2 regions of the Gallintestinimicrobium sp. genome follow, and region 1 is predicted to be linked to the other one. Evidence: a T-box and tRNA genes for the amino acid it is inferred to sense, from the RefSeq annotation. Region 1 holds a T-box; the other holds one or more tRNA genes.
What was found. The T-box of region 1 lies ahead of ACLTOQ_RS13865 (valine--tRNA ligase). A T-box ahead of a tRNA ligase gene usually reads a tRNA of that ligase, here a tRNA-Val.
Positions count from the first base shown of each region.

Region 2: it encodes a tRNA-Val, which carries the amino acid that the T-box ahead of ACLTOQ_RS13865 (valine--tRNA ligase) is inferred to sense. The anticodon was not compared.

Region 1 covers NZ_JBKVPW010000018.1:21,643-30,593, forward strand. Annotated here, with positions in the region: gene ACLTOQ_RS13845 (ABC transporter ATP-binding protein) at 1-639, shown strand, start outside; gene ACLTOQ_RS13850 (ABC transporter ATP-binding protein) at 639-2,516, shown strand; gene ACLTOQ_RS13855 (TrkH family potassium uptake protein) at 2,637-4,076, opposite strand; gene trkA (Trk system potassium transporter TrkA) at 4,086-5,444, opposite strand; T-box leader at 5,608-5,891, shown strand; gene ACLTOQ_RS13865 (valine--tRNA ligase) at 6,124-8,787, shown strand.
Region 2 covers NZ_JBKVPW010000001.1:127,093-136,043, reverse strand. Annotated here, with positions in the region: gene ACLTOQ_RS00580 (hypothetical protein) at 1-77, opposite strand, end outside; gene ACLTOQ_RS00575 (DUF2142 domain-containing protein) at 117-2,051, opposite strand; gene ACLTOQ_RS00570 (S1 family peptidase) at 2,376-3,248, shown strand; gene ACLTOQ_RS00565 (GNAT family N-acetyltransferase) at 3,463-4,062, shown strand; tRNA gene ACLTOQ_RS00560 (tRNA-Val) at 4,343-4,415, shown strand; tRNA gene ACLTOQ_RS00555 (tRNA-Met) at 4,428-4,501, shown strand; tRNA gene ACLTOQ_RS00550 (tRNA-Val) at 4,740-4,812, shown strand; tRNA gene ACLTOQ_RS00545 (tRNA-Met) at 4,825-4,898, shown strand; gene ACLTOQ_RS00540 (NCS2 family permease) at 5,225-6,583, shown strand; gene ACLTOQ_RS00535 (hypothetical protein) at 7,170-7,427, shown strand; gene ACLTOQ_RS00530 (DUF4118 domain-containing protein) at 7,544-8,656, shown strand; gene ACLTOQ_RS00525 (response regulator) at 8,657-8,951, shown strand, end outside.

The sequences.
Region 1 (8,951 bases):
ATCATCGGATCGACGGGCTGCGGCAAAACAACGCTGGTGTCCATGATTCCGCGTCTGTACGATGTGGATGAGGGAAAGGTTTTGGTGGATGGCATCGACGTTCGGGATTATTCCCTGAATCATCTGCGGGAGGGCGTTGGTATGGTGCTGCAGAAAAATGTACTCTTTTCCGGTACGATCGAAGAAAATCTGCAGTGGGGCGATGAAAATGCTGACAAAGACCAGATTCGGGAAGCTGCAGAAAGTGCACAGGCGGAAGGCTTTATTCAAAAACTGGCAGATGGATATGATACGGAGCTTGGTCAGGGCGGCGTAAACGTTTCCGGCGGTCAGAAGCAGAGACTGTGTATCGCGCGGGCACTTTTAAAACGTCCGAAAATATTGATTCTGGATGACTCCACGAGTGCGGTGGATACAGCGACAGAAGCAAGGATTCGGGAAGCTTTTTCCACGACGCTGAAGGAGACAACAAAGCTGATTATCGCACAGCGGATCGGCTCCGTGATGGAAGCGGATCAGATCATCGTGATGGACGGGGGAAAAATCGTCGGGCTTGGCAAACATGAAGCCCTTCTGGAAACCTGTAAAGCCTATCAGGAAATTTACGACTCCCAGATGAAAAAGGAGGTGATCGCATAATGGACGAGCAGAGAAAGAAAAGACTGATTGCCAAATACAGCAAGAGCAGCGCAAAGAGGCCTGAAGGATTCGGCGGTCCCGGAGGCCCGGGAGGTCCAAGACCTGGTCCTGGCGGTGGAAAAATGAAAGTCAAAAAGCCGCAGAATACCAAAAAAGCGATTGTGCGTCTGATGGGATATCTTTCTGAAGATAAGGGACGGCTGATTTTCGTCTTTTTCTGTGTCATTGCCGGGACGATTGCGAACCTTGCAGGCTCCTATATGCTGCGTCCGATCATCAACGGATTGACCGGGGAGGGCAGCAGTGCGCAGAAGCTTCTGCATTCGCTTCTGACCATGGCAGGAATTTATATCATCGGTGTCACAGCACAGTATCTGCAGCAGCGGATTATGATCGGCGTTTCCCAGGGTGCACTGGAAAAAATCCGAAACGATTTATTTGTGAAAATGCAGCATTTGCCGGTTCGGTTTTATGATACGAACAACCACGGCGACCTGATGAGCCGTTATACGAACGACCTGGATGCGGTCGGAGATATGTTGAACAACACCGTGCTGCAGATCATTTCCAGCGTGATCACTGTAGTCGGAACCCTCGGACTGATGCTCTACACGAACGTGTGGCTGACAATTGTGACGGTTGTGATGGTTCCGCTCATGATGAAAGTAGGCGGAGCAGTGGCAGGAAAGAGCCGGAAATTTTATCAGGCGCAGCAGGCAGCGATCGGTACTTTAAACGGTTATATCGAAGAAACGATGACGGGACAGAAGGTTGTAAAGGTGTTCTGCCATGAAAACGTTGCGGAGGAAGAGTTTGAATACTTAAACGACGATCTTCGCGGAAAACAGATTTTCGCTCAGTTTTTTGGAGGAATCATGGGACCGGTCATGGGCAACTTAAGCCAGGTCAGCTATTCCCTGACTGCGATGATCGGTGGTATATTATGCGTGCTGCAGGGCTTTGATATTGGCGGTCTGACTGTATTTGTCAACTATTCCAGACAGTTCTCCAGACCGATCAATGAGCTGTCCATGCAGATGAATACAATCTTTTCCGCTCTTGCGGGTGCAGAGCGTGTGTTCCAGGTGATGGATGAAGCGCCGGAAACTGCAGACGCAGCGGATGCGGTTGTTTTAAATCCCTGCAAAGGACATGTGGAGTTAAAGGATGTGACGTTTGGCTATGTGCCTGGTCATACGATTTTGAAGCATATTTCCCTGTATGCGAAACCGGGACAGAAGATCGCGTTTGTCGGCAGTACCGGCGCGGGCAAGACGACGATCACGAACCTGATCAACCGGTTTTACGAGATCGACAGCGGAGAAATCCTGATGGATGGCGTGGATATCCGCAAGGTTGGACGAGAAAACCTGCGCAGTAATATCGCAATGGTGCTGCAGGATACGCACCTGTTTACCGGAACGATCCGGGAAAATATCCGCTATGGCAGGCTGGATGCGACCGATGCAGAGGTCGAGCAGGCGGCAAAAATGGCCAGCGCACATTCCTTTATCATGCGTCTGGAAAACGGATATGATACGATGATCGAGGGAGATGGCGCAAACTTAAGCCAGGGACAGAGACAGCTGTTAAACATTGCCCGTGCGGCAATTTCCAAGGCGCCTGTCCTGATCCTGGATGAGGCAACATCCTCTGTCGATACGAGAACCGAGCGACATATTGAGCATGGTATGGATCGCCTGATGGCAGAACGGACAACCCTTGTCATCGCCCACAGGCTTTCCACTGTTCGAAACGCGAATGCGATCATGGTATTGGAAAACGGCGAAATCATCGAGCGCGGCGATCACGATCAACTGCTGGAACAAAAGGGAAGATATTACGAGCTTTATACCGGCAAGAAACAGCTGGCGTAAAAGATTTTAAAACAAAAAAGAACCAGGCTGCAGCCTGGTTCTTTTTTTGTCTGCGTCGCGGCAATGCAAACTCGCTGTGAGTGCGCAGAATAATCTGATTTTATTTCGCCTGGAAGCGGTTTAAAATCGTTTCCAGGTATTCGGTACGAATAACAGCAGCAGCGGGAACAGCTCCAGGCGTCCGGCAAGCATGTCGAAGATCAGGACAAGCTTGGAAAAGTCGGAAAACATGGAAAAGTTTCCGCTCGGACCCACCAGGGAAAGACCGGGACCGATGTTGTTGAGTGTCGCAGCAACTGCAGAAAAGTTGGTGATAAGATCGAAGTTATTCAGCGCGATCAGCAGCATGGAAAAGGCAAAAATAAAAATGTAGACGCCCATGTAAACATTTGTGGAGCGGACAACCTCGTGCTCGATCGCCTTGCCGTCAATCTGGATGCGGCGTACACTCCTGGGATGCAGCAGCTGGATCAGTTCTTTTTTTACCGTTTTCAGTAGGATCAGGATGCGGGAAACCTTAATGCCGCCGCCGGTACTTCCGGCACAGGCACCGACAAACATCAGCAGGACGAGGATGGTGCGGGAAAACTCCGGCCACAGGTCAAAGTTTGTTGTGGCATAGCCGGTTGTTGTAATGATGGAAGCAACCTGGAAAATCGTCTGCTGGAATGCCTGTGCAAAGCTGCTGAAATATCCGCGTACATTGAAGGTGATCGCAAGCGTTGCTGCAGCGATAATCAACAGATAGGCACGAACTTCTTCACTTTCCCATGCCTGTCTGAATTTACGGATCAGGATCAGGAAGTAGGCGTTAAAGTTGATGCCGAACAGGATCATAAAGATCGTGATAATGACCTGACAATAGGTGGAATAGCCTGCAATGCTGTCGTTTTTGATGCCGAAGCCGCCGGTGCCCGCCGTGCCGAGGGAGAGCGTGATGGAATCAAACAGCGGCATGCCGCCAAACAGCAGGAGGAAAATCTCAATAATTGTCAGGACAATGTAAATCATGTACAAAATTTTTGCAGTGGATTTTACCTTCGGAACCAGACGGGTAACGGAGGGACCCGGGCTTTCTGCCTTCATCAGGTTCATATGGCTGCCGCCTGTGAGGGGAATCAAAGTCAGCAAAAAGACCAGAACACCCATACCGCCGATCCAGTGCGTAAAGCTGCGCCAGAACAGCAGACAGTGAGGAAGCGCTTCCACGTCTGTCAGAATGCTTGCACCGGTTGTTGTAAAGCCGGAAACGGTTTCAAACAGCGCATCGACCGGATTGGGAATATAACCGGAAAGTACAAAGGGAAGTGCACCGACACAGCTTAATACGATCCAGCAAAGTGCAGTCGTGGCAAACCCCTCACGCAGGTAGAATACACGGTTTTTCGGCTTCCTTATAACCAAAGGAAGACCGATCAGCAGGCATAACAGGACAGCAGCAACGAGTGACCAGCCGCTGCTTTCCTGATAGATCAGGGCTACCAGACAGGAGGGAAGCATAAAGGCCGCCTCCAGATTTAAAATCCAGCCGATAATATAAAAAATAATAGAATAGTTCATCGGGCGTACCTATTTTCTCAGGATATCCAGGATATCGCCGAGACCTTTCTGAGTGGTAACGATGATGACAGTGTCACCGACCTGGATCGTATCCTGACCACGGGGAATCCAGGTTTTACCCTTTCGGTTGATGCTGCCGATCAGCAGGTTGGATTTTAATTTCAGCTCTGCCAGCGGAATATCCGTGACGGCAGAGGTATCATGGATGGCAAATTCCAGCGCCTCTGCGCGTCCGTCCAGAATTTGATACAGCGTCTCGACGTTACTGCCGATGGAATTGGACATCGCGCGGACATACTGTAAAATATAGTCTGCCGTCAGATGCTTAGGATAAATGACGCTGCCGATATCGAGGTTGTTGATAATCTCGGTAAAGGCGATTTTTGTCACCTTTGTGATGAGTTTTGCGTTGGAGTTTGCCTTGGCGAACAGAGAAAGCAGGATATTCTCCTCATCCAGACCGGTTAAGGTCAAAAAGGATTCCGCTTCGGAAAGACCTTCTTCCAACAGCAGCTGCTTGTCCGTTCCGTCTCCATAGATGATGGTGGAATCAGGTAAAAGCACGCTCAGCTGTTCGCAGCGGTCACGGTTGTTTTCCACGATGCGGACGTTGATATTCATCGCCTGCAGGAGGCTTGCTGTGTAATAGCCGAGCTTTCCGCCGCCGACGATCATCGCGTTTTTGACCTGACCGGTTTTAAAGCCGATGTGTTTGAAAAAGGTGGAGGCATTCTGCGGGGAAGCGATGATGGACAAGAGATCGTTGTCCCGCAGGATAAAATTACCATCCGGGATCGCGATCAAGTCGCCGCGCTCTACGGCGCAGATTAAAATGTCGCTGTTTGTATGGGAGCCGATCTGGCTGACCGGCATGTTATTTAAGTGAAACTCCGGTTTGATGCGGAATTTTAACAGCTCCACGCGTCCTTTTGCAAAGGTGTCGATCTTGATCGCGGAGGGAAAACGCAGCAGACGGGAAATTTCCGTTGCGGCGGTCAGCTCTGGATTGATAATCATGGAGATGCCGAGCTTTTCCTTGATGAATCCGATTTCCTTATTATAAATCGGATTGCGGACGCGGGCAATGGTATGGCAGTTGCCCGCCTTTTTGGCAATCAGGCAGCAGAGCAGGTTTAATTCGTCGGAACCGGTCACTGCAATTAACAGATCGGCTTCTTCAACGCCCGCCTCCTGCTGGATATTGACGCTGGCACCGTTTCCAAGAATGCGCAGAGCATCCAGCTCTTCCGGGATGGAGGAGAGCTTCTGGGAGGATTCATCTATCAGTACGACATCGTGTTTTTCAGCGGAAAGCAGTTCCGCCAGTGTCAGGCCGACCTTGCCGCAGCCAATAATAATAATTTTCATGTTAGCCTCATCTTTTGAACTTGTTATTCGTCGTGTGTAAGGAGCAGATAGGGACTACTCCCACTCACTAGCACTCATTATAGCACGACGCAAATTTATTGCAATTGCAATAAATATTCTTGACAAAAATTTAATTCTTCCCTATAGTGTACATAGTACACGGACAAAGATGAGGAAGAAGAAGAGTACGTTTACCCGGCTGACAGAGAGGGTCCCGGATCGCTGAAAGGAGACCTGAGCAAAGGAGAACGGAATGTGGCTTTGGAATCGGAGAGCTGAATGCGCAGCTGCGTGGTAAGCTTTCACGGTAGTCCCCGTTATCGGACAGCGGTTCTAGAGGAATGACCGCGACAAGATTCCGAAACAGCTGGCGGCGCAGTCTCTGCAGCAGATCAGTTTTTCCGGAAAACAAAGGTGGTACCGCGTTTGGATTCAGACGCCCTTTGACAGAGTTTTCTGTCGAAGGGCGTTTTTTTATCGTATAGGAAACTTCGTTTCCATAAGATAAAAAAAGCTCCGCGAGGATGCGCACTCGGCGCAAGGGTAGATGGTTGCCGAAGCAACCGCGCCTCGGCGCGAGAATGTGCCAAGGCACATTCTTTTTCATTCGCAGGATTTCTGATTTTTTCTCTCGGCGTCCCAAAGCCCTATAGCGGCAAAAATGAAAATGGAGGAAACAATGAGCAAGGAACTGGCAAAAACCTATGATCCCCATGGCATTGAGGATCGTCTGTACCAGAAATGGCTGGATAAGAAATATTTTCATGCGGAAGTAGACGAGAGCAAGAAACCGTTTACCATCGTCATTCCGCCCCCGAATATCACAGGACAGCTGCATATGGGGCACGCGCTGGACAATACCATGCAGGATATTCTGATCCGTTTTAAGAGAATGCAGGGATATAATGCGCTCTGGCAGCCCGGAACAGACCATGCAAGCATTGCAACAGAGGTTAAAATTATCGAGACCCTCAAAAAAGAAGGCATCGATAAGCGTGACCTCGGCAGAGAAGGATTTTTAAAGCGCGCCTGGGAATGGAAAGAGGAATACGGTGGGAGAATCATCAATCAGTTAAAGAAGCTGGGATCCTCCTGTGACTGGGACAGACTCCGTTTCACGATGGACGAAGGCAGCAATCAGGCTGTTACAGAAGTATTCTGCCGCATGCACGAAAAAGGCTGGATTTATAAAGGAAACAGAATCGGCAACTGGTGTCCTGTCTGCAAAACTTCTATTTCTGATGCAGAGGTTGTATACGAAGAACAGGCTGGTCATTTCTGGCATATCAAATATCCGCTGATCGATGAAAACGGAGAGGTAAGCACGACAGAATTTCTGGAATTTGCGACCACCCGTCCGGAAACCATGCTGGGCGACAGTGCGGTTGCAGTTAACCCGTCCGACGAGCGTTATCAGCATCTGGTTGGCAGAAAGGTTCTGCTGCCGATTGTAAACCGTCAGATTCCGATCGTTGCGGATTCCTATGTAGATATGGAATTTGGTACCGGCGTTGTAAAGATCACTCCGGCACATGACCCGAATGACTTTGAGGTAGGAAAACGTCATAACCTGGAGCAGATTAATATCTTAAATGATGATGCAACCATCAATGAAAACGGCGGTAAGTTCGAAGGCATGGATCGCTATGAAGCGAGAAAAGCCATTGTGAAGGAATTAGATGATATGGGTCTGTTAGTCCGGATCGAAGACTACAGCCATAATGTAGGCACCCATGACCGCTGCGGCACGACTATCGAGCCTATGATCAAAAAGCAGTGGTTTGTAAAGATGGACGAGCTGATCAAGCCCGCAGTAAAAGCAGTTCAGGATAAGGAAATCCGTCTGATTCCGGAGCGCATGGAAAAGACTTACTTCAACTGGACGGACAACATCAAAGACTGGTGTATTTCCAGACAGCTGTGGTGGGGACACAGAATTCCGGCTTATTACTGCGATTCCTGCGGCGAAACCGTGGTAGCGCGCACCGAGCCGACTGTTTGCCCGAAGTGCGGCGGCACACATTTTACACAGGATCCCGATACGCTGGATACCTGGTTTTCATCCGCGCTGTGGCCCTTCTCCACTCTCGGTTGGCCGGAAAAGACGAAGGAGCTGGAATATTTCTATCCGACTGATGTGCTTGTAACTGGTTACGATATCATTTTCTTCTGGGTTATCCGTATGATTTTCTCCGGATATGAGCAGATGGGCGAAAAGCCGTTTAAAACAGTACTGTTCCACGGACTTGTAAGAGACTCTCAGGGACGCAAGATGAGCAAATCCCTCGGAAACGGTATCGATCCGCTGGAAATCATCGACAAATACGGTGCGGACGCACTGCGCCTGACGCTGATCACCGGCAATGCGCCCGGCAACGACATGCGTTTCTACATGGAGCGTGTAGAAGCGAACAGAAACTTTGCAAACAAGGTATGGAACGCATCCCGTTTCATCCTGATGAATATGGAAGGCAAAGAAGTTCCTGCGGATGCGTCTGCGCATCTGGAGCCTGCCGATAAGTGGATTCTCTCCCGTTTGAATAACGTCGTAAAAGAAGTGACCGACAACATGGAAAACTTCGAGCTGGGTGTTGCCGTACAGAAGGTTTATGACTTTATCTGGGATGAATTCTGCGACTGGTATATCGAGATGGTAAAACCCCGTCTGTATGCGACGGACGATGCCGACAGCCAGAACGCTGCACTGTGGACGTTAAAAACTGTCCTGATCGACGCTTTAAAACTTCTGCATCCGTATATGCCTTTTATTACCGAAGAAATCTTCTGCACCCTGCAGTCCGAAGAGGAATCCATCATGATTTCCTCCTGGCCGGTTTATCAGCAAGAGAGACACTTCGAGAAAGAAGAGCAGGAGATTGAAATCCTCAAGGAAGCTGTCCGCGGCGTCCGCAACGTCCGTACCAGCATGAACGTTCCGCCTTCCAGAAAAGCCCATGTTTATGTGGTAAGCGACCAGAAAGAGCTGCAAAATACCTTCGAGGAGGGCAAGCTGTTCTTTGCATCCCTGGCGAGCGCATCCGATGTGACCTGTCAGGCGGACAAGACAGGTATCGCAGAGGACGCGGTATCCGTTGTGATCCCGAACGCAACCCTTTATATTCCATTTGCAGAGCTGGTTGATCTTGCAAAAGAGATCGAGCGTCTGGAAAAAGAAGAGAAGCGCCTCGAGGGCGAGCTTTCCAGAGTAAATGGCATGCTGCACAATGAGCGTTTCATGAGCAAGGCACCGGAAAGCAAGATCGCAGAAGAGCGCGGCAAGCTGGAAAAATACACGCAGATGATGGAACAGGTAAAAGAACGGTTAGGTCAGCTGTGCAAGTAAGCGGGAAGATGCATGCTTTCAGCGAAATATGGTTTTCTTATTAAGTTTTTTATTAATAGGAAAGTGCAGGGCGGTTTTGTAACAAAAGCAGAGCCGCTCTGTTTTTGTTCATGCAACGCTGCATTCCTCTAAACCGGACGGGATTGCAGCATGTCCGCAGTTTC
Region 2 (8,951 bases), on a different contig from region 1:
TATCGCATGCCGCAGTAGCTTCCGGTCTGTGCTTCCTTTTTGATATAGTTCACATGAATGATTTCCGGTGAGATCATAGTTTCCTCCAATGGCAGTGCTGCAGTTTTCTGCAGAGCTTAGAAAAACAGCGGGATACCGACCAGTCCAAAGTAGCCGACGGATAAAATTCCGGCGATACTAAGCAGTGTGCGGTAGATTTTTTTCTGGAACAGCTCCGGGACGGTGCTTGCAAGGTATCCGGCGATCAGAATACATGGCAGCAGATAGCGTCCCTGAGCCATGGATTCGATCAGCCAGGAGTTTACAATGGATGCAGCAAGCTCACCCACCATCAGCAGCGTGCAGATAACAAAACGGATTTTGCCCTGCAGATTGTCAGGTTGTCGGAACGTGGCGATTCCGATTCCTGCAAACAGTGTAAGATAGAGCAGCCCCATGCACCAGTAGTACCACGCGCCGGTATCGTGATCCTGTAAAAGTCCGCAAAAGCTCTTGTAGCTCATGGCAAACCAGTCCGGGTTTTCGGCAAAGACGTCAGAAAGCGTATAGCCGCGGCTGTACATATGCCAGGACGGGTTCAGCTCTTCGGTCGGGGTAGACGGATTTTTGTCGTAGTCGGCGTACTGGATGGCGACCGCTTCCTTGACCTGGGATTTTTCCGTACCGTAGTGCGCGATGTCAAAGCCAGCCCGGAATGCAAAGACGGCGAGAAAAACGCCCACAATAATCAGATAATTACGCCAGAGCACTTTTTTCTGTAAGGGGTCTTTCTGCCAGATCAGCCGCAGCAAAAGGACGAAGAAGGACAGCGCCAGAATCGCGAGATAGCACTGCTTTCCGAGGGCGATGTTGCCAAACAAAAGCCCTAAAAGAAGAAAAGCAGGAATATCTCTCCGGCATAATTTTTTCTTTTCTACGGTGCGATAAAGCAGACTCTGCGGGTTGCACAGCAGGCAGGTGATCGCGAAAGCGATGGTAAAATCCAGCGCATCTGCCGTCGTATAGGAAAAAATGTACCAGGACTGGACGCAGATTCCGAGTGCGACCATGAGCCAGTTTTTCTGACGGATATTCCGGACAAAATAGAAGGCGAGGGCAGCAAACAGCAAAAGGTTCGGAACGCGGTAGTAGGCAAGGCTGCAGAACATCGTTTTAAAAAGCAGGGCGATCTTTCCGGCAAGATAAAAGTACCAGGTGTAATTTTCCAGCTTGGTGTAACCGTAGCCGCTATAGGTCTGAGCAACAGCGGGATCCCGCATATCGGGCGGCAGAAAGTGCGTCATGCCGTAATCCAGACAGGCTTTGACGTCCCATTCGTCGGGATGCAGACCGAGGGCAGAAAACAAACCGATGATACAGACGACGAGCAGTGCACCTGCAATCACCGCCGTGCTGATGAGGGCAAACCAGTCAAAGTGCCCGGAGCTGTCCGGCAGGAACAACGTTTTCAGATAAGAAGCGATACCATTGCGGAAAAATAAAAGCACACAGAGCAGCAGCGCGATGGACAGGGCAAGGAAAAAGCGCTGGCGCACATATAAAACGTGGAGCTTTGCAGCCGCATTTTCGGCAGCCTCCCGGATACTGTCAGCAGAAAGCAAAAAGCTGCTGTCGGGATTTTGCGGTGTGAAAACGAGCTCTTCCCCGTTTAACTGCCAGGAGGCGTTGACGGGGAAAGCCTGGGCTTCCAGATCGGCGGCATTCATTGTGAAAAAAGCTTCTCCGTTTAGAAAAAAGCCGACGTGTGTGACGCGATAGGATTCCTGGGTATTCGTCGGGTCAAACCGAAATAAGGTAAGACTACGCAGATCGGGCAGACCGGAAAAGGTGACGATGTTACCGTCCCGGGTTCCATCAGTGGAGTTGTCCTGCGAAAGTTCGTCATTGTCGCTGTAAAAAAGCTGGGACAGGACGGATGTGTCATCGTTTCTCAGATAAAGATCCGCCGACCACGAAAAATGATCCGGCGCTTTCAAAACCCAGATAAACGACGCCAGGAATAAAATCAGGATCGGAAGATAAAGGAATAGATTTTTTCTGGATGTATGCATGAAATGTCCTCTTTCGTTATAAAATAAGCTATTTTCTAACAGTAAGTATAGCGGAATTAAAAAATTTTTCAACTTGAATAGCAATTTGTTGGTGGACTTCGACGAACAAAAATAAGCGATAGTTTAAGAAAGAACGCAGTGCCCGGAACAAATTCGCCGGGATGGGAACACAACAGAGCAAATTTTTCTTGACAGGCAGGGCAGCAGAGAGGACAATTGGGAAAAAGAAGTAGTTTGGTCAGATTTTGCAGGAGGGCAGAACCGGATGCCTGGTATACGATTGCCTTGGGCAAGACTCCTGCAGAATGGGGAGGGTTTCTTTTCATGATTCAGAAAACGAACGTCTGGAAAACAGCGGCGGGTTTGCTGCTTACAATTTCGATGATGATAAGCTCTGTACCGATGACGGCAGCAGCGGCAGAGCCTGCAGCGCAGGCGGAAAGTACAGAAACCTCTGACTACGGTGCGCCGGCATATGGGACGAAAGCGGCGAACCTGCATCGGCTCACCTCACAGGAGCAGGTACAGACGGTTTCCAAAGCGCTGCAGCCAGTCGCAGATGTGGTCGGCGTCATGACGAAATCTCATAACGTATCCGTGATCAATTACAGTGATGTAGATGAACTCGGACTGATCCGCCGGTCGGACGGAAGCGGCGTGGTGCTGGTGATGGACGGCAGCAGAATTTATATTGCGACAGCAGCGCATTGCTTAAAACATAACCATACAGAAGTGATTCTGCCGGACGGAACAAGATGCAGCGCTGCTGTGCTGTATCGCAGCACCGAGACAGACACAGGATTTCTGACGGTGGAATACAGCCAGCTGCCGGAGGAAGTGCTGGGCGGGATTACCCCGGCAGCCGGAACGGACGCGTCCGCGCTTGGAATGAAAACAGGCGACGCACTTGTTGCCGTGAGCTCTCTGGACAGCCCGAGTTCTGCCAGCTGTATCGGCGTTCTGGATCAGCTGTCCGTCATCTATCCGAACAATCCGGGTCAGAATGTGCTGCAGTTCTATTCGGAAACGAGTTACGGTTCAAGCGGCGGCGCGGTTTATACGCAGAATGGGATTTGGGTTGGGAGTATTTCCGGTGGTGATACCTACGGCACCTGCTGGGCAGTTCCCTATGGGGAGATTTTGACAGAATTTCAGAAGTGTCTGATTGAACTGGCAGCGCAGAGCGCTGGCTCGTGATATAATGAGCGCAAGTGAGCGGGAACAGGCGAAGCTTGCTCATCGCGAACGGCGAATGCCGATCATGAACGAAGTTCATGATATAAAGATGCAGCAGAAGCACAGACAGGAGGAAAAGATTGAAAAATAAAATTTTTCAATCGCGAGATTTGTGTCTGCGCACTTGACACAAACTCGACATGCGCAAAAAATGTGTACAGAAATGAGGAAAGCTATGACAGCAGATCTGTATTATGAGACAGCAAGGAAGCTGGTGTTAAAGGACAAAAGAGAGGTTTTTGTGCGGCAGCTGAATGCTGGAGATGCAGAAGCCATGCTGGTTTACTTACAGAAAACAGCACAGGAGACCCATTTTCTGATGCGTCTTCCGGAGGAAGCGGTTTATACGCTGGAGAACGAGCGAAAAATTCTGCAGAATACGAGAGAATCAAAGCAGACATTTATGCTGGGGGCACTGACTCAGGATGGAAGTGTTGTTGGAAATGTGGGTATATTTCCCATCGGGGAACGGTTTAAGGTGCGCCATCGGGCGAGCCTTGGAATTGCAGTAGTTCAGGAATACTGGAATACCGGTCTGGGAACGGTGCTCATAAACGGCGCGATTGATCTGGCGCGCAAGGCTGGCTATGAACAGCTGGAGCTTGGCGTATTTTCGGACAACAGCAGTGCACTCCATTTATATCAGAAGCTGGGATTTCAGGAGGTCGGCAGAATGCCCAATGCCTTCAAGCTCCCGGACGGAAGCTATGCGGATGAAATTATGATGGTGCTGCCCTTCGTAGCTTCCCATGCACAGATTCTCATGCGAGCATGAAATCTGTACCCGGGAAGCTACGAGTGAACTGCTGAAAAGTTACAGTTCACCCGCGCCATTCGCAAAAACGCCTCTGCGAGGCTTTCCGCTGCTACGCAGCTCCTTTTGCTCATAGAATGGCGCTCCCTTCGTAGCTTCCCATGCACAGATTCTCATGCAAGCATGGAATCTGTACCCGGGAAGCTGCGTGTGAACTGTAAAAAAATAAAATTACCCATTGACTTTTTCAGAAACCTTTGATATTATAATCAAGCAGTCGCGAAGAGCGACAAACAATTATGGGGTCTTAGCTCAGCTGGGAGAGCATCTGCCTTACAAGCAGAGGGTCATAGGTTCGAGCCCTATAGGCCCCATATTTATTTTATGGCGAGATAGCTCAGTTGGCTAGAGCATGCGGTTCATACCCGCAGTGTCGAGGGTTCGAATCCCCCTCTCGCTATGGTAGAACGCTTCGGAAAAATCCGGAGCGTTTTGTTTTACCAGTTCACAAGCAAAAGGAGCTGCGCCAATGACGCGGTGAACGTTCGGGGAATCACGTGGGCGAACGGATGCGGTGAACTGAGCCGTGCCATAAAAAGCAGCAGAATAAAAACTTGAAAATAACTGTTGACAAATTCTGCATTGTTTTGTATACTAACAAAGTCGGTTGCAGGTGATGCACCTGCAGCAGAAATTATGGGGTCTTAGCTCAGCTGGGAGAGCATCTGCCTTACAAGCAGAGGGTCATAGGTTCGAGCCCTATAGGCCCCATATTTATTTTATGGCGAGATAGCTCAGTTGGCTAGAGCATGCGGTTCATACCCGCAGTGTCGAGGGTTCGAATCCCCCTCTCGCTATGATTGGAACGCTTCGGAGAAATCCGGAGCGTTTTTGTTTTACCAGTTTACTCGCAGCTTTCTGGTTACAGATTCCATGCTTGCATGAGAATCTGTAACCAGAAAGCTGAAAAGAGAGCGCCAATTCATGAGCAAAAGGAGCTGCGTTGTAGCGCAGCGAAAAGCATCGAAGATGCGCTTTTGCGAATGGCGCGAGGAAACTATGTGGATCACGTGATAATGCAGCTTTCGGTAAAATTTAAAAAAAAATGAAAAAGGGAAAGCCAAATCCGGAAAACTGTGTTACACTGGACTTGTTTGTTATCAGTATGAGGAGGAGATAAACGATGGAAAACTTTTTTAAACTGAAAGAACACGGCACCGACGTGAAGACAGAAGTCATCGCCGGTCTCACAACTTTCATGACCATGGCGTATATCCTTGCGGTTAACCCGAGCATCCTCGGCGCAACCGGAATGGATACAGGTGCTATTTTTACAGCAACTGCGCTGGCATCTGCAATCGGCTCTTTCTGTATGGCACTGTTTGCTAACCTGCCCTTCGTACTTTCCGCTGGTATGGGTCTGAATGCTTACTTCGCCTATACGGTTGTCCTGGGCATGGGTTACAGCTGGGAAGTTGCTCTGACTGCAGTATTTGTTGAGGGTATTATCTTTATTATCCTGTCCCTGACAAATGTGCGTGAAGCAATCTTTAATGCGATTCCTGCGAGCCTGAAGGTTGCAGTATCTGTTGGTATTGGTCTGTTCATCACCTTTATTGGTCTGCAGAATGCACATATCGTAGTGGATGGTTCCACACTGGTAGGTCTGTTCTCCTTTAATGGCTCTGTAAAAGCAGGCACCTTCCAGTCCGAAGGCATTACCGTGGTACTGGCACTGATTGGTCTGCTGATCACAGCCTTCCTGGTGATCAAGAACGTAAAGGGCAACATCCTGCTGGGTATCCTGATCACATGGGTACTGGGTATTATCTGTCAGCTGACAGGCTTGTATGTTCCGAATGCAGAAGCTGGTTTCTACAGCCTGATCCCCAGCGGCATCATTTCCGCACCTGCATCTGTTGCACCGACCCTGTTCAAGATGGATTTCTCTGCAATTGCATCTCTGAACTTTGTTGTTGTAGTATTTGCATTCCTGTTTGTTGATATCTTCGACACACTGGGAACTCTGATCGGATGTGCGACAAAGGCAAACATGCTGGACAAAGAAGGCAAGCTGCCTGGCATCAAGGGTGCTCTGATGGCTGACGCTGTAGGTACAACCGTTGGTGCATGCCTGGGTACCTCTACCATCACTACTTTCGTAGAGTCTTCTTCCGGTATTGCAGAAGGCGGCAGAACAGGTCTGACCTCTATTGTTTCCGGATTACTGTTCATCCTGGCACTGTTCTTCTCTCCGATCTTCCTTGCAATTCCTTCCTTTGCAACTGCTCCTGCACTGATCGTTGTTGGTTTCTTCATGATGCAGTCTGTAGCGAAGATCAACTGGAGCGATATGCTGGAAGCAATTCCTGCATTCATCTGCATTTTTGCAATGCCCTTCATGTATTCTATTTCTGAAGGTATTTCGTTCGGCGTTATTTCCTTCGTTGTACTGAATGCAGTAGCTGGTAAGGCAAAAAAGATTACCCCTCTGATGTGGGTACTGGCAGTGCTGTTTATTTTGAAATACATTTTCCTGTAAGATACGGGATTCTTTACTGAAAATCTGAAGCATAATTCATACTGAGAACAACTTCGAAATGATTTGAAAAAGGCGGCGAATAAGAGAAAACCTCTATCCTGCAGCTGCAACAATAGAATGCACGCTCCGCGAACATTCTATTGTCATGAATAAAAAAGCCGTGTGTTTTGGCAGGCATCGAAAGATGCTGTGCCGGACACACGGCTTTTTTGTCGTATAGGAAACTTCGTTTCCATACGACAAAAAAACTCCGCGAGGATGCGCACTCGGCGCAAGGGTAGATGGTTGCCGAGGCAACCGCGCCTCGGCGCGAGAATGTGCCAAGGCACATTCTTTTTTATGTGACTGTCGATGGAATAACAAAAGGAGGGCCGGCAGGTGTGCTCCTGCCGGCTGGTATGAAAAAGAAGTATTTCAGAAAAAGTTTTTCTTTATCTATGCTCTTATCATACAAGTCAAATGTGACAGGAGTCTGACCGAAAGATGAAAACTTTGTGAACGGTTTATGTACAGAAAAATAATCGGGAAACTGACTGTTCAGAAGCCGCTAAGAAAGCCTGCAGAAAGCTAAGCAGATGTTAAGGGTGTGTCGAATCTATGGAAGAAAAAAAGCTGGTTTGGTATGATGCTTTTTGAAATCCCGGACACGCAAAAAAGCGTTACGGAGAGAATCTGCAGAAAGCGGGGTAAAGAAAAAATGAGTCAGATTTTTGGTGCGATTATGCTTGGGGTAATGGGAATTCTGGGCGGACTTCCCACCCTGTACCTGTGCGTGAGCCTGGTTGTGGTGCTGGCACAGAAAATATACGGAAAGGTTGTTCATGGAAAATCCTTATACGCTTAAAAAATTGCAAAAAGCAGTCCCGCCGCAGATAGAGAAGTCCGCCGGCGGGATTTTTTTCCCCATTTTGCAGAAAGATATGGTAAGATACAGAAGAGAAAGGCATTCGGAGAACACTGATGCAGAGAAAGAATATGATAGAACGAAAACAGAACCCGGAACAAAAAGTGCGGACGATCCTAAGAAACATCCTGATCACGGTGGGCATTATGGGCGCTGCGACGATTGTATGTCTGGCACTGCAGCATTTTTCAGAGGCGGATACCCATGTGCCGCTGCTGTTCGTGCTTGCGGTCGTGATAGTGGCGCGGTTCACGGAAGGATATGTTTATGGAATCCTGTCAGCGATGGCTGCGGTAGTTTTGGTCAACTATGTGTTCACCTACCCGTACTTTGAGTTGAATTTTTCGATTACTGGCTATCCGCTGACCTTTGTGTTGATGCTGGCGACGGCAGTTATGGTGAGCGCGTTGACGACGCAGATTAAATGGCAGGAACAGATACGTCTGGAAGTGGAAAAAGAAAAGACACGCGCCAATCTGCTGCGGGCGGTGTCCCATGATATCCGGACGCCTCTGACGTCAATTCAGGCATCTGCGTCGGGAATTTTAGACAATTACGACGCGCTGGGACGGCAGGAGAAGGTGGAGCTTTTAGAAGGCATCCGTGACGAATCCCAGTGGCTGATCCGGATGGTGGAAAACCTGCTTTCGATCACGCGGATCAACGGGGACCGTGCGCAGATTCAGACGACATGGGAGGTCGTTGAAGAGATCGTAGGCGGGGCGGTCGGGAAGTTCCAGAAGCAGTTTCCACAGATCGAAGTGGAAACGAGCATGCCAGAGGAGGTTGTGATGGCTCCGATGGACGGCATTTTGGTGGAGCAGGTTTTGGTAAACCTGATGGAAAATTCTGCGCTGCATGGAGAAACGACCACAAAAATACGAATATCCGTTCAAAAACTGCCGGAACGGGTGCTGTTCTGCGTGGAGGATAACGGAAAGGGAATTGATCCGGCGATTTTGCCGATTATTTTCGAAGGACAGCTTCCGACCGGCGATCATGCTGCGAGCGATGGAAAACGGAGCATGGGGATCGGACTATCGGTCTGCATGAGCATTATTCAGGCGCATCAGGGCGACATGAAGGCGGAAAATATGGCGGCGCACAGGGGAGCGAGGATCCAGTTCTGGCTGCCCTGTCAGGAAGAAAACTGGATGGAGGAAGCCTGAATGGAAGTAAGGGACAGAATTCTGATTATCGAGGATGACCGAAGCATCCGCAAATTTTTCCGGACAATTCTGGAAGCGAACCGTTACGATGTCATTTCGGCGGATACCGGCGAGGAGGGCTACAGCCTGATTACATCCCAGTGTCCGGATCTGGTGATTCTGGATCTTGGGCTTCCGGATATAGATGGTATGGAAATTTTGAGCAGACTTCGGAAATGGTCGGGCATGCCGGTCGTTGTGATTTCTGCGCGGAGCCATGAAAAGGACAAGGTGGAGGCACTGGACCTCGGAGCGG